DNA from 4 places in the Paenarthrobacter sp. TE3676 genome. Region 3 is predicted to be linked to each of the others. Evidence: riboswitches for the same ligand, from Rfam matches in the RefSeq annotation. Region 3 holds a riboswitch; each other region holds the start of a gene.

What was found. Region 3 has a riboswitch for cyclic di-AMP ahead of ACZ881_RS14510 (M23 family metallopeptidase). Riboswitches for the same ligand answer to the same signal wherever they lie in the genome.
Region 1: another riboswitch for cyclic di-AMP. It lies ahead of ACZ881_RS06215 (NlpC/P60 family protein); the one in region 3 lies ahead of ACZ881_RS14510 (M23 family metallopeptidase).
Region 2: another riboswitch for cyclic di-AMP. It lies ahead of ACZ881_RS19790 (hypothetical protein); the one in region 3 lies ahead of ACZ881_RS14510 (M23 family metallopeptidase).
Region 4: another riboswitch for cyclic di-AMP. It lies ahead of ACZ881_RS04255 (aggregation-promoting factor C-terminal-like domain-containing protein); the one in region 3 lies ahead of ACZ881_RS14510 (M23 family metallopeptidase).

The regions. Positions count from the first base shown of each region.
Region 1 covers NZ_JBWBQU010000002.1:494,446-498,415, forward strand. Annotated here, with positions in the region: gene ACZ881_RS06205 (universal stress protein) at 1-372, opposite strand, end outside; gene ACZ881_RS06210 (FAD-binding protein) at 791-1,483, shown strand; gene ACZ881_RS06215 (NlpC/P60 family protein) at 1,667-2,461, opposite strand; cyclic di-AMP (ydaO/yuaA leader) riboswitch at 2,465-2,632, opposite strand; gene ACZ881_RS06220 (copper resistance CopC family protein) at 2,807-3,439, opposite strand; gene ACZ881_RS06225 (NCS2 family permease) at 3,554-3,970, shown strand, end outside.
Region 2 covers NZ_JBWBQU010000009.1:98,435-102,404, reverse strand. Annotated here, with positions in the region: gene ACZ881_RS19810 (alpha/beta fold hydrolase) at 1-54, shown strand, start outside; gene ACZ881_RS19805 (DUF6480 family protein) at 206-469, shown strand; gene ACZ881_RS19800 (ATP-dependent DNA ligase) at 531-1,601, opposite strand; gene ACZ881_RS19795 (hypothetical protein) at 1,647-1,880, shown strand; cyclic di-AMP (ydaO/yuaA leader) riboswitch at 2,010-2,156, shown strand; gene ACZ881_RS19790 (hypothetical protein) at 2,159-3,643, shown strand; gene ACZ881_RS19785 (PucR family transcriptional regulator) at 3,771-3,970, opposite strand, start outside.
Region 3 covers NZ_JBWBQU010000005.1:373,571-377,540, reverse strand. Annotated here, with positions in the region: gene serC (phosphoserine transaminase) at 1-346, opposite strand, end outside; gene ACZ881_RS14515 (iron-dependent transcriptional repressor DtxR) at 640-1,335, shown strand; cyclic di-AMP (ydaO/yuaA leader) riboswitch at 1,546-1,760, shown strand; gene ACZ881_RS14510 (M23 family metallopeptidase) at 1,765-2,601, shown strand; cyclic di-AMP (ydaO/yuaA leader) riboswitch at 2,747-2,909, shown strand; gene ACZ881_RS14505 (C40 family peptidase) at 2,914-3,657, shown strand; gene ACZ881_RS14500 (NlpC/P60 family protein) at 3,755-3,970, shown strand, end outside.
Region 4 covers NZ_JBWBQU010000002.1:88,036-92,005, reverse strand. Annotated here, with positions in the region: gene ACZ881_RS04260 (pyridoxal phosphate-dependent decarboxylase family protein) at 1-607, shown strand, start outside; gene ACZ881_RS04255 (aggregation-promoting factor C-terminal-like domain-containing protein) at 722-1,576, opposite strand; cyclic di-AMP (ydaO/yuaA leader) riboswitch at 1,580-1,741, opposite strand; gene ACZ881_RS04250 (sensor histidine kinase) at 1,875-3,374, opposite strand; gene ACZ881_RS04245 (response regulator transcription factor) at 3,396-3,970, opposite strand, start outside.

The DNA.
Region 1 (3,970 bases), on a different contig from region 3:
GAGGGCGGCCTCGCTGGAAAGATCCAACAGGACACCGGCGGCGTCGCCGTTCTCGACAGAAGCGTCGACGTCGATGGCATATCCGGACACCTTATCCAGGGCCTGCCGGACAATCGCATCCGCGCCCTCGCGAATCACGGAATCATCGACTGTTGCGTAGCCGCCATCCAGCCCGGACGCGGCAAAGATCGGCACGGAGTAAGCCGTGACGATATGCAAGGGAAGTTGCCGACGTTCAGCCTCCCGCGCGGCCCAAACCAAAGCACATTGACCATGCTCTGAACCGTCCACTCCCACCACGATGCCACCGGGTTCCACGGCTTGATCCTGGCCGTCCTGTGGCTCTTCACTGTGTCTGCCGTGCTGGTCCATGGGGGCCTGCCTCTCCACCTACTGCTTGATGTTCCGGCTATTCTGCCAGAGGTTCTCCGCGTCGGATTCCCTCACTGTTTCATTGTCAATGGCCGGAGCAGGAGAAACCGGGAAATTTCTCCTCCCAAGGCCAACTATTCTCGGTCAGCAGTACCGAATCAAGGCGACATCGGGCTATGTGCATAACGGTCCGGGCTCGGTTCCCGGGCTCCCACATTGCGCTGCGGACGAACACACAAAACGCGCAGTCGCGGAGGCTATCCATGGCCGAAAAAGTTCGGTAGTGTTCGAGTCACCGAATGGCCGGCAAACGTGTCTCACACCACACACTCCGGCCATTTATTTGCGGCCGCTTGGGGAACTCGGACGCGATCCCACGCGATGCCGTAAGGCACACACGTCAAGGAGGAACCAAGCAGTGTCACTCACGCCTGATTCCGGCACGGAGCGCACCACCACCGTGGTCATCGGAGCCGGCCTGTCCGGCTTGGCAGTTGCCAGCGAGCTCAGCCGCTATGGCGTGGGCTCCATCGTCGTAGACGGGTTTGGTGCACTGTCCACCGCAGGGCCTTCCGTCCACACAGGCATGCTTCAACGCACCGAGGTGGCCGATCCTGCAGCCATGCAAGAACGCAACGAAATCCTCCGACACCTTCGGAACTACGCCGCCAACCACCAACTGGACGTTCGCAACACCACCCGTGCCGTCCGCCTTGATTTCCTGGGGTCAGACCCCTCCCGGCAGATCGGGTACGGATTGGCGGCCAGCATGACCACGGCCGGTCTCAGAACAGGCCTCCACGTATCCGGCCCCCTCGAATCCACTCCACGCCAGTGGGCAGTCCACACGGCCCACGGCGTCCTCTTGGCAGACCACGTAGTAGTCACACGCTGTGCCCAAAGCCAGTTGCGGCGCATGCTCGCCGAACTTGGGATAGCCGTTGGCCAGAACTTCGCGGCCGCCATGCGGGCGGTAGGGATGCACCTGGTGGGCGTTGGGGACCTCATCACCCCGTCTCCCAAGGAAGTGCTGCGGCAAGCCAAGGCAGTGGGCCAAGCCATCTCCTCAAAGGTTGCCCTGCCCGCAGGTCCGGGCGTCGCCCTCGCCTAGGGGCACTACACCTAGGGGCACTACGCCTAGGTGCCCCCACGGGCCCCGCCGCCCACGCGACTATCGACCCGCCGTCGAACGTTCCCCGCTGAACATTAATAAACAGAACTTAACGCCAAAGGCCGGTGCCTCCAAAGACAATAGTCTTTGAAGGCACCGGCCTTTGAACTGAAGCGTGAGGCTTTATGCGCCAGCGCGTACGTAGGTCAGGGGACCCGTTGCGGTCAACCAGCTGATCGGGTGGATACCCGTCTGGTTGCCGTTGATGCCACCGCTGATTGCCTGGCCGTTGCCGATGTAGATAGCAACGTGGCCGGACTGGACGATCATGTCACCGGGCTGGGGATCGCTAACGACCTTGCCGTAGTTCATGAACTGCATGGGACCGAGGTCGCCTACCGGGATGCCAGCGGAGCCGAGAGCCTTCTCGACCATGGCGGTGCAGTCCTGGAAGACGCCGATCTGTGCGTAAGCGGAGGCAACCATGGCTGCGTTGACGCCGCCAACGGCGGGAGCAGCAGCTACAGGAGCAGGGGCAGCCGGTGCGGCAGCAACAGGAGCAGCAACCGCAGCCTGGGCGGCGACGGGAGCTGTTGCAGCAGCAGTGGTGACGGCTGCCTTCTGGACCACAGGGGCCTCAACTACGGGAGCCGGCTTTTCGATGACCGGAGCTGCTACGGAAGCAACGGCCGGACGCTCGAAGTTGACGGTAGCCGTCGCCAGGGCGGTAACAACCTTGGTGGGTGCCTCTGAAACGGTCTCAGCGACCGTTGCGGGGCTGGAGTCGCGCTGAACCGGAGCCTCAGCTGCGTGAGCAGCAATGGAGCCGGTCAAAACGAGGCCCGAGGCTGCTGCGATAACAGCTGCCTGGCGGCCAGCGCCGGAAGCGTTGCTGGCTACTGCCTTCGAGATGGAGATGAACGGATTAGGACGTACGCTGTCCGCCTTACGACGGCCGCGAAGAATGCGTGAAGACATGAAAGAGCCTCTCCCGATGCCTGCGAGGTTAGCTGTCGGATTCGGATGGGAGTCACCCGGCCACTATCCCCCGCTGTTCAGCGGAAGCTTCGTGACTTCACCCCAAGGCACGCTCGAAAGCGGCCTAAATTGGGTTCCCCGTCTCTGCCGTAGGTTTGTCTGCGAACGGATTCCGGACTGCGGCAGAGCTAGGCAATCAGGCCGGAAGTGCCCGCTACGTGGAACAGGCACAGGTACTACCGTACGCGATGATTCCTCCGAAGTCACATTTAAGTAACGGGAAGTGGGCTTCTGGCGTGTCGCAGTGTCCGTTTCGAGATATTCGCAGGTACGTAGAAAACCGCGTTATTCCGCGGAAGTATCGCCATCAGGGCTGTTGGAAGCTGCAAGTTTCTTCCGTGCGGTAACAGCAAGGTAAATAACGAGACCCACAGCAACAACAGCCAGCCCGACAATGCTCCACGGGAAGGGTTGGGAGGCGTCAGCGGCAGGCTCGCTGCTGCCCGTTCCCGGCGCTGCGGTACCCGCCGTCGGTACTGCGGCTGACGGCGCCGACACCGACGGCGAGGCACCCACCGGGCCACTCGCCGTCGTCGTGCTTCCCGCGGCGGCCGTGAACGTGAAGGTGCCCTCAATGGGGTGGGAATCCGAGCTGACTACACGCCATACCACGGTGTATTCACCAGCTGGAGCGCCCTCGCGAAGCTTTTGTACAGCCTGACTATCAATGATTTCGACCGGACCGTCCGCCCAGTTCTCACCGCCGGACGTCACGGTGACGCCGGAACCAATCGCGAGCGGGCGGTTGTTGAACGTGATGGAGACCGACGCCGGGACTTCCGCCACGCTGGCACCGTTGGCTGGCGCGGTTGACTCGGCGACGTCGTGCGCGGACGCCGGAGCCGCGGAAAACAGCAAGGCGGACGCGAAAGCAAGGGCAGCGACGACGGCGGCCAGAAGCGGGCGGATGGTACGCATGGGGCGGTTTCTCCTAGTGTTGGCTTCCTTACAGACTAGGCGAATGGTTCAAAGGGCCCACACCGGACAACATAGGATTTGAGAGCAAACTCCCCTCGATCCCCGGAGACCTTCATGCTCAAACAAGGTTCTGCAATCGACCGCTACTTCAAAATCTCCGAACGTGGATCCACGTATTCGCGGGAAATCCGTGGCGGCTTCGCGACCTTCTTCGCCATGAGCTACATCGTGGTGCTGAACCCGCTGATCCTCTCCGGACCCGACTCGAGTGGCGCGTCGCTGGGCTTCACGGCCGTGGCAGCCACCACGGCGTTCGTTGCCGGCATCTTGACCATCCTCATGGGCGCGTGGGCCAAACATCCGTTTGCCGTGGCCACAGGCTTGGGCGTCAACGCCTTCGTGGCAGTCACTGTGGCTTCCCATCCCGGGTTGACTTGGCCGGACATGATGGGGCTCGTGGTGCTGTCCGGCATCACCATGCTCATCCTGGTGCTGACCGGTTTCCGAACAGCCGTGTTCAAGGCGGTTCCG
Region 2 (3,970 bases), on a different contig from region 3:
GCTGTGGCGGATGCCATTCGGAGCTTTGTCACCGCGACCACGCCTCACCGTTGACCCCTGACGCACGACGCCGGCGCCTGAGTTGGGGTCCCTTGTTGGGTTAGGTTGCGGGCTCGGTTTGTTGGCTCACCTTGTTGGGTTAGCCGGTCCCGGTTAGGCTGGCGGAGCATGCACATTAGTAAGATTGCTTACGAAAGGGCTGATCGTGACCGACAAAGACTCGAATAAGGAAACCCAAGGCTTCGGCGCAACCGGCGCTACGGGACCCTACGACACTACGTCCGATGCCGACAGCATCCACGAGGATCCCGACATGCGCCAGGATGAGGACGAGGACCCCGCTGCATCCGCCAACCCCGACCCCCTCGACGGCAACGTCACCGGCTTGGAGCCGGGCGGCGGAGTCCCTCCCGGAGAAACCCCGCCGGCCGAGGGCAGCATGAGCAGCGATCAAGGCCACGAGGAGTAACACAGTCGCCAACCCGCGGCTCCGTTGGTACCCAGCGACATAGCAGCGGGTTGGCAACGTTCTAGCTGTTCGGCAGCTGCAGGATCTCCCCGAGATCGTATTCAGCGGGCTCCTCCAGTTGCGAGTACGTGCAGCTCTCGGGGGTCCTGTCCGGCCGCCACCTACGGAACTGCGTGGTGTGCCGGAACCTGTCGCCTTCCATGTAGTCGTACTTCACTTCGATCACGAGTTCGGGGCGCAGGGGCACGAACGAGAAATCCTTGCCCCCGCTCCACCGGCTTTGCGCGCCGGGCATGCGTGAACCCCCGGCAGCTTCGTCCTGGTTGGCCCACTCACCCCAGGGATGCTCGCTGAGTTCGACTTGATACGGCTCAAGCTCGGCCACCAGGGCCTCCCTCCGGGCCATGGGGAACGATGCCACCACTCCCACGTGATGCAGGCGGCCAGTGTCATCGTGGAGGCCGAGCAGCATCGAGCCAACAACCTTCGCGGTCTTGTGCCAGCGGAATCCGGCCACCACACAATCCGCCGTGCGCTCGTGTTTGGTTTTGAACATCACGCGCTTGTTGGGTTGATAGGCCCCGGTCAACGGCTTGGACAGCACCCCGTCCAGTCCCGCGCCTTCCAACTGCACGAACCATTCCTGCGCCCGCTCGAGATCCGTCACTGCGGGGGTCACATAGACAGGCGGCTCGGCCTTGGCGAGCGCACGCTCCAGGATGGCGCGGCGCTCGGAGAACGGCTTGTCCATGAGGTTCTCGTCGCCCAGCGCCAGGATGTCGAACGCAATCATGGAAGCCGGAGTCTTCTCGGCGAGCATCCTCACGCGGCTGTCGGCGGGATGGATCCTTTGCTGGAGTACCTCGAACTCGAGCCTCTTGCCCTCGATCAGGACGATCTCGCCGTCGATCACGCATTTGTCCGGCAGGTTCTTCCTGAGAGCCTCCACCACTTCGGGGAAGTAGCGGGTCATTGGCTTCTCGTTGCGGCTGCCCAGGATGATCTCGTCGCCATCCTTGAAGACGATGGTCCGGAATCCGTCCCACTTGGGTTCGTAGTGCCCAATATCGGGGATGGCCGGAACGGATTTGGCGAGCATGGGCGAGACGGGTGGCATCACAGGCAGGTCCATAGACAATGTCTACCTGCCGGTGCACCGCGAAGCTAGTGTTAGGCCATGGATATCTTGCTCGTGTTGGCGGCAGTGCTCGGATTCCCGGCCCTGCTGGCCGGCGTTTGGTACTGGTCATCGCGCCGGAGCAGCCAGGGCAAAGTCCGGCGTGGAGCCACCGGCGGAATGCTTGGAGTCGTGGAGGAAGTCTTCCGCCCGGAAACTCATCAAGCCGTGCAGATCCAGAAGATCCAGCATGAGTTGCCGGCTCCCTCACCGGCACCGAAGCCTAAGTCATAGAAACCCCTCGGTTGGGCAGGCCTACCGCCCGTTACATTAATGTGACTTTACTTTCCGGCTCATGTACCGTCGTAGAGCGACCCGTATGTCCGCTGGGCCGCTTCCGGATTGACGCCGAGCTCTGCCGCAATCCGGGATCCGCCAGACCCGCGGCAGAGGCGGGGGACCCACAGTTCCCGGGCTTGGTATCCAAGTCCTCGGGGTGAAGCCGCTTAGGCGGCCGGACGGCCTCGTCCGAACCCGACAGCTAACCTCGAAGGCGTTGAGAGGCAACCACCATGTCCCCAACCATGGATCAGCCGCGCCGCGCCCAGACTGAAGGCGAGCGCACCAAGCCAACCGGACGCCGTCGGGCCCAATCCAGCGGATTCCCCACCGGAAACCCAGATGACACTGGCGCCACTAACACTGAAGCTGCTGTTACAGGCACGGTTAACACAGGCACGACGCCGGAACCCGCCACTGCGGCCATGCCCACCACGGTGGCGCCTGCCACTCGTGCGGAAATTCGTGCAGCCGAGCGGGAGCGTGCAGCCCTTGCCGTGATTGCGCCTGAGGCCTCGGCCCCACAGCCGGCGCCCGAACCGTCCGAGCAGGCGGAACCCATGACTGCCGCGATACCTACGGGGCAGCCAGCGGCACGGAGGTCGACCCCACCGGGACCCCCTACCGCGGCAATCCCCATTGTGACCCCGGCAAGTGCGCCCCCTGCCAGCGCACCCCCTGCTGGCGTGGAGCCGGATCCTCAGGAGCTGAGCGCCCAGGAGCCCGCAACCGCAGCAATTCCAGTGGTGCAGGCTTCAACGCCGGAACCTGCCACGACGGCCATTCCGGTAGTGCCTTCCCGCGAAGAATCCACGAGCACCCCCGAAGCCGCCGAGTCACCGAGCAACGACTCGCCCCGCACCGAGTCCCTGCAAACCGAGTCACCTCGGGGTAAGTCTCAGGCGCAGCTTGCTGCCGCGGCAACGGCGTCGGCAGCACTGGCAAGCCGCAAGGATGTTCGCCGGCAGGCTGCCGCACCCGCTGCGGCACCCTCCGCGGCCAGGCCCAGCGTGGGGTCCACCTCATCCTTCGGCCGCGAACCCCACGCCGCCCTTCGGAAAGCAGCGTCGGTCAAGCACATGAGCCAGCGCATGGCCGTGGTTGCAGGTGCGCTTGGACTAGTACTGACGGCCGGGACTTTGGGGCAAGCCCTTGAGCTTCCGTTCTTCGGCCAGGAAACTCCTGCGCATGAAGCCAGCGGTGCCGACAGGAATTCGGGCTCCGCAGCCCCTGCGCCCAGTGCCTCGTATTCCACGGCTTCCGCACCATCAGCGTCGTCGCCATCAGCCTCTTCACTTGCCACAGCGTCCTCGGAGGCCGGCCAGCCCGCGACATTAGCCGAGGCACCCACGGCCGGGTCGTCGTCGCCGGCTCCGACCCCGAAGGTGTCCCTTGCCAACCCGGTTTGGGTTCCATCGGCTGTCCCCTCCTCAGTCCCGGCCGTCCCTGGGGTGATAAGCCCAGCCCCCACCCAGCCAGCTCCCGCGCCGAGCGAGGTGCCGTCGGACACGGTAACCACACCGCCCACGACTCCGACGCCCACAACCTCACCAACCCCGACGGTCACACCAACACCGACGCCGACGCCCACACCAACGGAAACTGCAACCCCGACGTCCAAGCCCCGGCCGAGCAAGCCGCAGGCCGCCTCGGCTCCCCAGCCCAGCGAATCTGCGCTTCAAGACATCCTGGACGCAGCCCAGAAGGTCCTCGGTTGAGCACCCGCCTGCCCCGTACCTCCACTCACGCGGGGTGGCATAGCCGGTACTGCAGCAGCAGCCGGACTGCCGCTTTCCGTCGCCGGATGGGACGTTGGAGCTGCCAGCGTTTGCGGCGCTCGTAGGCTCAGATCCGCGGCCGCCCGGCCCAGCGCCGAGCCTTCAGGGCCGCATGTAACTCGAGCCGGATCGCGCCACTCAACGGATCAGCACCGATGAGTTGGCGGATCCGGCCGAGCCGGTTGTAGATGCTGCTCCGGTGGAGGTGAAGTTTGGCGGCGACGTCCTGCACCGAGCCGTCATTGTCATAGAGCAGTTCCAGGACAG
Region 3 (3,970 bases):
CCTTGTTGGTAGCTGCAGCGAACTTTGAGCCGAACTCGCCGAATGAGAGGTGCTGGGCCTTCTTCTCAACCAGGCCAAACGCAGCCACGTCCCAGAACGCCGTGGAGCCGCCAACGCCGAGGACAACCTCGTAGCCAACAGGCGCGCGGAAGAACTGGCTGAGTCCTTCGCGGACCGAGCCCACAAGGTTCTTGACCGGAGCCTGACGGTGGGAGGTGCCGAGGATGGTGGTCGACGCGGCAGACAACGCTTCGATCTGTTCCGGGCGAACCTTGGACGGTCCAGCGCCGAAGCGTCCATCCTTGGGCAGCAGATCGGCGGGAATGGTGATGCTGTTGTCGCTCACGTAGGGCTCCAATGGGTGTCGGCTAGAGATGGGAGGTGGCATGGGGCATCAACTGCCCCTTCGACACCCTAATTCTGCCTGACACGGCCCGGGCGCAGGAACCTGCAGCCGTCATAGTCCGCCACGTGGAATGCAAACGAACAGGATGCGACCGGAATTATCCAGAGTAATTCCAAATAAGCTAGGCTGGTGGTTGGCGTTCATGGGGCGGCGGTGCACACCGTCCGCCCTTGCTGGGGACGCGGTACGGTGGAGATTACGCAAGGAACTGCGTTCGAGGAGAGCTGAGCTGGATGACGGATCTGATCGATACCACTGAGATGTATCTTCGGACCATTTTGGAGCTTGAAGAAGAAAACATAGTGGCTCTCCGGGCCCGCATTGCCGAGCGATTGCGCCACTCCGGACCCACTGTTTCCCAGACCATCGGACGCATGGAGCGCGACGGCCTGGTGATTGTGTCCAACGACCGCCACCTGGAGCTCACTGAAGTGGGCCGGAAACGCGCCACAGAGGTCATGCGCAAGCACCGCCTTGCGGAGCGCCTGTTGGCCGACGTTATTGGCTTGGACTGGGCCTACGTACATGATGAAGCGTGTCGCTGGGAGCATGTCATGAGTGAGCGCGTGGAGCGCCGGCTTTACGAGCTCCTGGAGCATCCCACAGAGTCTCCCTATGGCAACCCCATCCCGGGGCTTGAGGCGCTTGGTGGCCTCGCCAGCCAGCCCTTCCCCCGGCTGGATGTCAATCTGCTGCAGGCCATGGACGGCTACGCCACTGATTCCCGCGTTGTGGTCAGCCGCCTTGCGGAGCCCATCCAAGTCGAGCCGGAACTTCTCACCCAGTTGGATGAGGGCGGAATCCGTCCAGGCGCAACAGTGTCGCTGGAGCGCGTCGGTGAGTACATCTCTGTCCGCGTCCCGGGTATCGAGGGCGCCTTGGAGCTACCTCCTGAAGTTGCTGCGCACGTCTTCGTCTCCCTCAGCTGACCGGCACCGGGCCAGCACAGTGTCAAACCTCACTTTTGCGCCTTCGGCGCGCGTGTGACCTGCGGTTTTTCGGAATTGATGATAAGGGCCTCCTTCGCTTGCCCCGCTCCTGTTGATAACGAATTTATTACCAAGAGCCTTAATCCCCTATAGTTATCTACTAGCGCTGATACCAAAGCGTTACCTGATCCGGAGCCGAGCTCTGCCAGCGGATCAGGTGTGCCACCCACCACTGGCAGAGGCGGGGGAACCACAAGCGGCTGTCTAAAGAAGCAGCCTTGGGGTGAAGTCCGCAGCAGAAGTGCCCACGTATGCAAGTCCCTCTTGGGATACCTGTGTGCCGTGAGCGCCTCGTGCGGACCGGGTCTTTGTACTCTCTGACCCGAATCCGACAGCTAACTTCGCAGGCTTTTGAGAGAGGAACAGAGTTTGACATCGCAGAACGTCAGGGGTCGCCGCCGCGCGTCCGGCCCCGCTGCTGAGCTGCGGCCAGCCACCGTCGTAACGGAGATCCGGCCTCGCGACACCGAGCGTCAGGTGCGCCGCCGTAAGAGCCCGCTGCGCCAGGTTGCCGACTTCGCCGCTGCCAGCGGCGTCGGGCAGAAGGCCGGTGTTGCGCTTGCCGCCACCGGACTTGCCCTGACTGTCGGTCTGCCGGCCACGAGTCCCGTCATGGCCACTTCGGAATCAGGCCAGACTGAGTCTGCCCTCGCCGTCGCCGCCCCCGCTGGCAGCCAGCCCGAGGTTTCCGCCGCCGCGTCAGCCAAGATCGACTTCAGCCGCGCCGCCGTCGCCACTTCTGCCGACCCCGATGGGAAGCTGAAGCAGCTGCTCAGCGCGCAGTCGACTGAGAGCATCCAGCGGGCCTCGTCCGTTGGCAGCATGGCCAGCCCCCTGGACACGCTCACCACGGCATCCCCTTTTGGTTACCGCATCAGCCCCCTCACGGGTGGCGCAGGTGACTTCCACCGTGGCCAGGACTTCGTTGCCCAGTGCGGCACGGCTGTGCATGCAGCGGCCACCGGCAAGGTTACGTTCGCCGGATGGCACGAGTACGGCGGAGGCAACCGCGTTGTCGTTGACCACGGCAATGGCCTCGAGACCACGTACAACCACCTGTCGTCCTTCACCGTCCAGGTAGGCCAGACCGTAAACCGCGGCGACACCGTCGCCCTGAGCGGCACCACGGGCGCTTCCACCGGCTGCCACCTCCACTTCGAGGTCCAGGTCAACGGTGAAGTTGTAGACCCCATGGGCTGGCTCTAAGCCAGTTGATGGTTGCCTCTCGCATTCGCGGGACGCCCCGTGACCTGAATGTGACATTCGCTTTCAAGTGTTGTAGCGTACAGAGCGCATCGGCTTTTTAGGGGGCCGGTGCACTTGAGTGGATTGCCTAGCTCTGCCACCGCTCAAGGTCCGTTCGCATAAATCGTCTGGCAGGGGCGGGGGAACCACTTCTGGCCTTCGAAAGAAGGCCTTGGGGTTAAGTCGCAAAAGCTTCCTTGGAAGCAGCGCGGCCGGATGACTCCCATCCGAATCCGACAGCTCACCTCGCAGGCATTGGGAGAGGCTACCTACGTGTCATCACGCACTACCCCTGCGCGCCATCGCGCCCAAACGGTTCGCACGAACCCGTTGAACACTCTTTCCAAGGCTGTTTCCTCCAACGCAGGTACCGTGGGCCGTCAGGCCGCCGTCCTGGCAGCAGCCTCAGGCCTCGTCCTCACCGTCGGCTTGCCGGCACAAGCAACAGACACCGACGTTTCCAAGTCGGAGGCCTCCAGCACCCAACAGCTGGTTGCTACCGCGGTGATTACCGCAGAACCGACAGCCACCGTTTCCTTCGAGAGCCCCACCGTGGCCACCCTGGAAGCCCCCAAGGTAGTACAGCGCGCAGCGCAGGTTACCGAGCGCGCAGCGGCCACCAGCGAAGAAACAGCGGAAGCAGTTACAGCAAAGTCTTCCGAGGCCAAGGATTCGGCCTCCAGTGCAGCTGCCTCCGGTCTCGCCGCCATTGCCTACACCGGCATCGGCTCTCCTTACGTTTGGGGCGGAACCACACCCAACGGTTGGGATTGCTCCGGCTTCACCCAGTGGGTCTACGCACAGGCCGGAATCAGCATCCCCCGCGTCAACGCCTGGACGGCCATGACGCCCACCAGCACTCCTGCTCCCGGCGACCTCGTCATGCAGAACGGCGGAGCCCACGTAGGCATCTACGTCGGCAACGGCATGATGATCAGCGCTTTGAACCCCGGCCAGGGAACGCTGCTGCACTCTGTAGCGTCCACCGGCACCTCCTCGTTCTACACCCTCCGCTAGAAAAATCCGGTTCGGGGTCGGCCGGCGTTCCCCACATGCTGGCCAACCCACTACCCGCGTGCACCCCAACTGCATGCGGATACGAAAAGAGAAAATCATGACCAGTGCAAACAAGGTTGCACGGCACCGCGCTGAGGCCCCCAAGACCAGCTCGCTTGCCGTCATCGCCAAGGCCGTCAGCAACAACGCCGGTGGCGTTGGCCGCCAGGCAGCAGTTATTGCCGCAGCTTCAGGCCTGGTCCTGACCAGTGGCATCGCAGCCAACGCTGCCGATACCAACGTGGATCGCGAATCGACGTCCACGTCCACTCTT
Region 4 (3,970 bases), on a different contig from region 3:
TGCCTTTGGTTTGTGGGCCGCTGTGAGCCCGAAGCTGCGAGGCCGGCTGGCGGGTGTGGAAGACGCAGATTCGTGGGCAACGGATGCCCATAAGACCCTGAATGTCCCTTACGACTGTGGCTTGGCAATAGTGGCACGCCCGGAAGCCCTGAGGCGTGCCTTCAGCGTTCACACGAGTTACCTCATTGCCACTGATGCCGGGCCTGGGGATCCTTTCGAGAAAGTTCCGGAGATGTCCCGCCGCGCCCGGGGCATCCCGGTCTGGGCTGCACTCAGGCAGCTGGGCCGGGACGGCGTGATTTCCATGGTTGAGCGCCTGGCAGCAAATGCCCGTGCTTTGGCTGAAGGACTGTCCTCGATCCCTGGCGTGGAGGTGCTCAACGACGTCGTGTTCACGCAGGTCTCGGTGAGTTTCGGAAGCGATGACCGTACGCACCGGATCACCCAGCGGCTCATGGCCGAGGGCGCGGTCTGGATGTCCGGTTCTTCGTGGCGTGGCCGCGAGATCTTACGGATTTCGGTGAGCAATTGGACTACGGACGCCGGGGATGTCGCCGCGTCCATTGCAGCCGTGCGGGGTGCGGTGGAGGCCGAACCGGAGGCATAGCGTTCTTCGGCGCCGCACCTGTGAAACGGCAAAAACCGCGCCCGTTCCCGCCGTTCGCTCCAGTGGGTACTGGTGCGAACGGCGGCAACGGGCGCGGCAATCAAGCAGTCTGGCTTAGTACCAGTTGTTGGCCAAGTGGAAGCCCAGAGCGGCGGACGGGGATCCGTAACGCTCCTTGATGTAGTTCAGGCCCCACTTGATCTGGGTCTGGTAGTTGGTTTCCCAGTCAGCACCAACGGTAGCCATCTTGGAAGCAGGCAGGGACTGGACGATGCCGTAGGCGCCGCTGGAAGCGTTCATCGCCGTGGTCTTCCAGTTCGATTCCTTCTCCCACAGCGTGTTCAGGGCAGTCATCTCGCCCGGGCCCCAGCCGTAGTTGCCAAGGATGCTCAGTGCGTACGCCTTGGCAGCAGCGGGGTCGTCCACGGCCTTGGGGGCAGCAGCAGCAGCTGCGGCTTCCGCGGCGGCGGCGGCAGCAGCGGCGTCGGCGGCTTGCTTGGCAGCAGCGTCAGCAGCAGCCTTCTCAGCTGCGGCCTGGGCGGCAGCCTGGTCTGCGGCAGCCTTTTCGGCGGCGGCCTGCGCGGCTGCGGCCTGGTCTGCGGCAGCCTTTTCGGCGGCAGCCTTGTCAGCAGCTGCCTTTTCCGCGGCGGCCCTGTCGGCTGCGCCCTTTTCGGCGGCAGCATCCAGGGAAGCGGAGATCTCGGCCGACTTGTTCGTGTTGACCTGCGCACTGGACTGGGTTCCGGCTACGCGGCTGGCCTCGGGGAGGGTCAGTGCGGCATTGGCGGCGGTTCCGAGCGATGCAACGCCCAGTGCAGCTGCCACGACACCGGCTACGACGGACATGCGGTGGCCGGACTTACCCTGGCGGGCTGCGTTCTTGAGGACGGACTGCGACTTGGTGTGCGGTGCGTTGTGTTCGTCGCGGCGACGCGCGGAAGGGCGCGTCTGATCGTTAAATTCAGACATGTGATTACCTCTCAGCGCCTGCGGAGTTAGCTGTCGGGTTCGGATGAGGTCATCCGGCCGCGCATCATGCTGCGGCTTCACCCCAAGGGCCGGCCAAAAAGGCCTGGGCCCGGAGACTCTGGGTCCCCCGTCTCTGCCTCGGAGAAAGAACGGACTCCGGGAAGTGGCAGAGCTCGGCGCATCCCGGATGTGGGCCTGCTAGGGACGACCCACCCTTTCGACGGTACAGGAGGATTCCACAGAAGTCACATTTAGGTAACAGAGATCACGACGCCGGTGAGTCGCCTTGCCCGATTCGTTATAGGCCTTCGATGCTGACGGCGGGGAGTCGGAGGGCGAATTCCGTGCGACCCGGCCGCGAGGTCACTTCCACGCTACCGCCATGCGCTGAAACGATGGCCTCCACAATGGACAAGCCGAGTCCGGAGGTGCCCTCAGAGCCCGATCTTGCGGCATCAGCGCGGGCAAACCGGGAGAAGATCCTGCCTTGGAAATCTTTCGGAATTCCGGGGCCGTTATCCGTCACTGTCACCACGGCACTGCCATCGGCGGAGAGTATGACGCCTGTGACCACGGTGGTACCGGGATCCGTATGCTTGCGGGCATTGGACAACAAATTGCCCAGCACCTGATGAAGTTGGGTGGCATCGCCGCGCACAGTGATGGGCTCATCAGGGAGCTGGAGCTGCCAGATGTGATCCGGCGCCATGACTTTCTCGTCACTGACCGTTTCGATCACGAGCTGTGTCAGGTCCACGTCCTCAACTTTGACGGGCTGTCCCTCGTCCAACCGCGCCAGTAGAAGAAGGTCCTCCACCAAGGTGGTCATGCGTTCGGACTGGCTTTGGACACGCGCCAGCGACTTCCGGCCATCCTCGGTGAAGTTCTCCGTCATCCTTAGCAGCTCGGTGTAGCCCCGGATGGCGGTCAGGGGAGTCCGTAGTTCGTGCGAGGCATCGGCCACGAACTGGCGCACCTTGGTTTCGCTTTCCTGCCGTGCTTCCAGCGCGCTCGAAACGTTGTTCAGCATCTGGTTCAAGGCATAGCCGACGCTGCCCACTTCCGTTCCGGGGTGGGATGCCGACGGCGGTACGCGCACCGCAAGTGCCACCTCGCCGGCGTCGAGAGGCAGGCGCGAAACCTTCGTGGCCACCGCGGAGAGCTGCTCAAGCGGACGCATGGTCCGACGGATGATGACCGTTCCCACGAGCCCGATCACCACCAGCCCAGCCAGCGAGACCAGCACCATGGTCCACACCAGCGAGGCTTCTGCGCTCTGCTTGTCCTCCAGCGGCAGGCCCGTCACAATCACGTCGCCATAAGTGGTTTCGACTGCCACTAGCCGGTAATCGCCGTTGGACAGCGATCGGTCCACGGGTTGGTTGTCCGTGGGCAGCGACACCAGGACCTGCTCATCGTCTGCTGAGAGTGAGACGCGGTGACCTTGGGCGTCGATCAAACCCGAGCTTCGCACGGTGGAGCCGTCGATCCTCGCGTTGAGCGTGCCCGCCGCCTGCCCGCGCGCCTCCAATGGATCCGGCCTGCCGGGGGATGACGGAAAGTTCGACGGCGGCCTGCCGAAGTCATTCGCGCGGCTGGACGCCTGCTCCAACTGCCTGTCGAGCTGCCTGTTGAAGACCATGTCCATGGACGCGTAGCTGACCACCCCCACAGCAGCGCAAATGGCGATCAATAGTGCCATGGCCACCAGGACCAAGCGTGTACGCAGGTGCCAGGTGGAGGGATTGAGCCAACTGAGCTGAGTCTGTCCGGCCGACACTCCGGACTTCCTGGCCATTCGCGAGAGGGTGCCCAAGGGCTAGTCCGCAGGCTTGATGACGTAGCCGGCACCCCGGATGGTATGGATCATCGGGGGATGGCCGGCTTCGATCTTCTTGCGCAGATAAGAGATGTAGAGCTCCACGATGTTGGCCTGGCCGCCGAAGTCGTAATCCCACACACGGTCCAGGATCTGGGCTTTGCTGACAACTCGTTTGGGGTTCTCCATGAGGTACCGCAGTAGCTCGAACTGGGTGGCGGTGAGCGGAATATCCTGGCCGCCGCGGGTTACTTCCCGGGTATCTACGTTGAGCGTGAGGTCGCCGACCACCAGCTCGGCGGTGTCCATGGCAGCTACGCCCGAGCGCTGGACCAGGCGGTGGAGGCGCAGGAGGACTTCTTCCATACTGAAGGGTTTAGTGACGTAGTCGTCCCCGCCTGCTGCGAGTCCGACAATGCGGTCCTGCACGGCGTCCTTGGCGGTGAGGAACAGGGCGGGAACCTCCGGGGCGAAGGTGCGGATGCGGTTGAGGACCTCGACGCCGTCGAATCCGGGAAGCATGACATCCAGGACCAGCACGTCAGGGCGGAAGTCCTTGGCTAGCTTTACTGCTT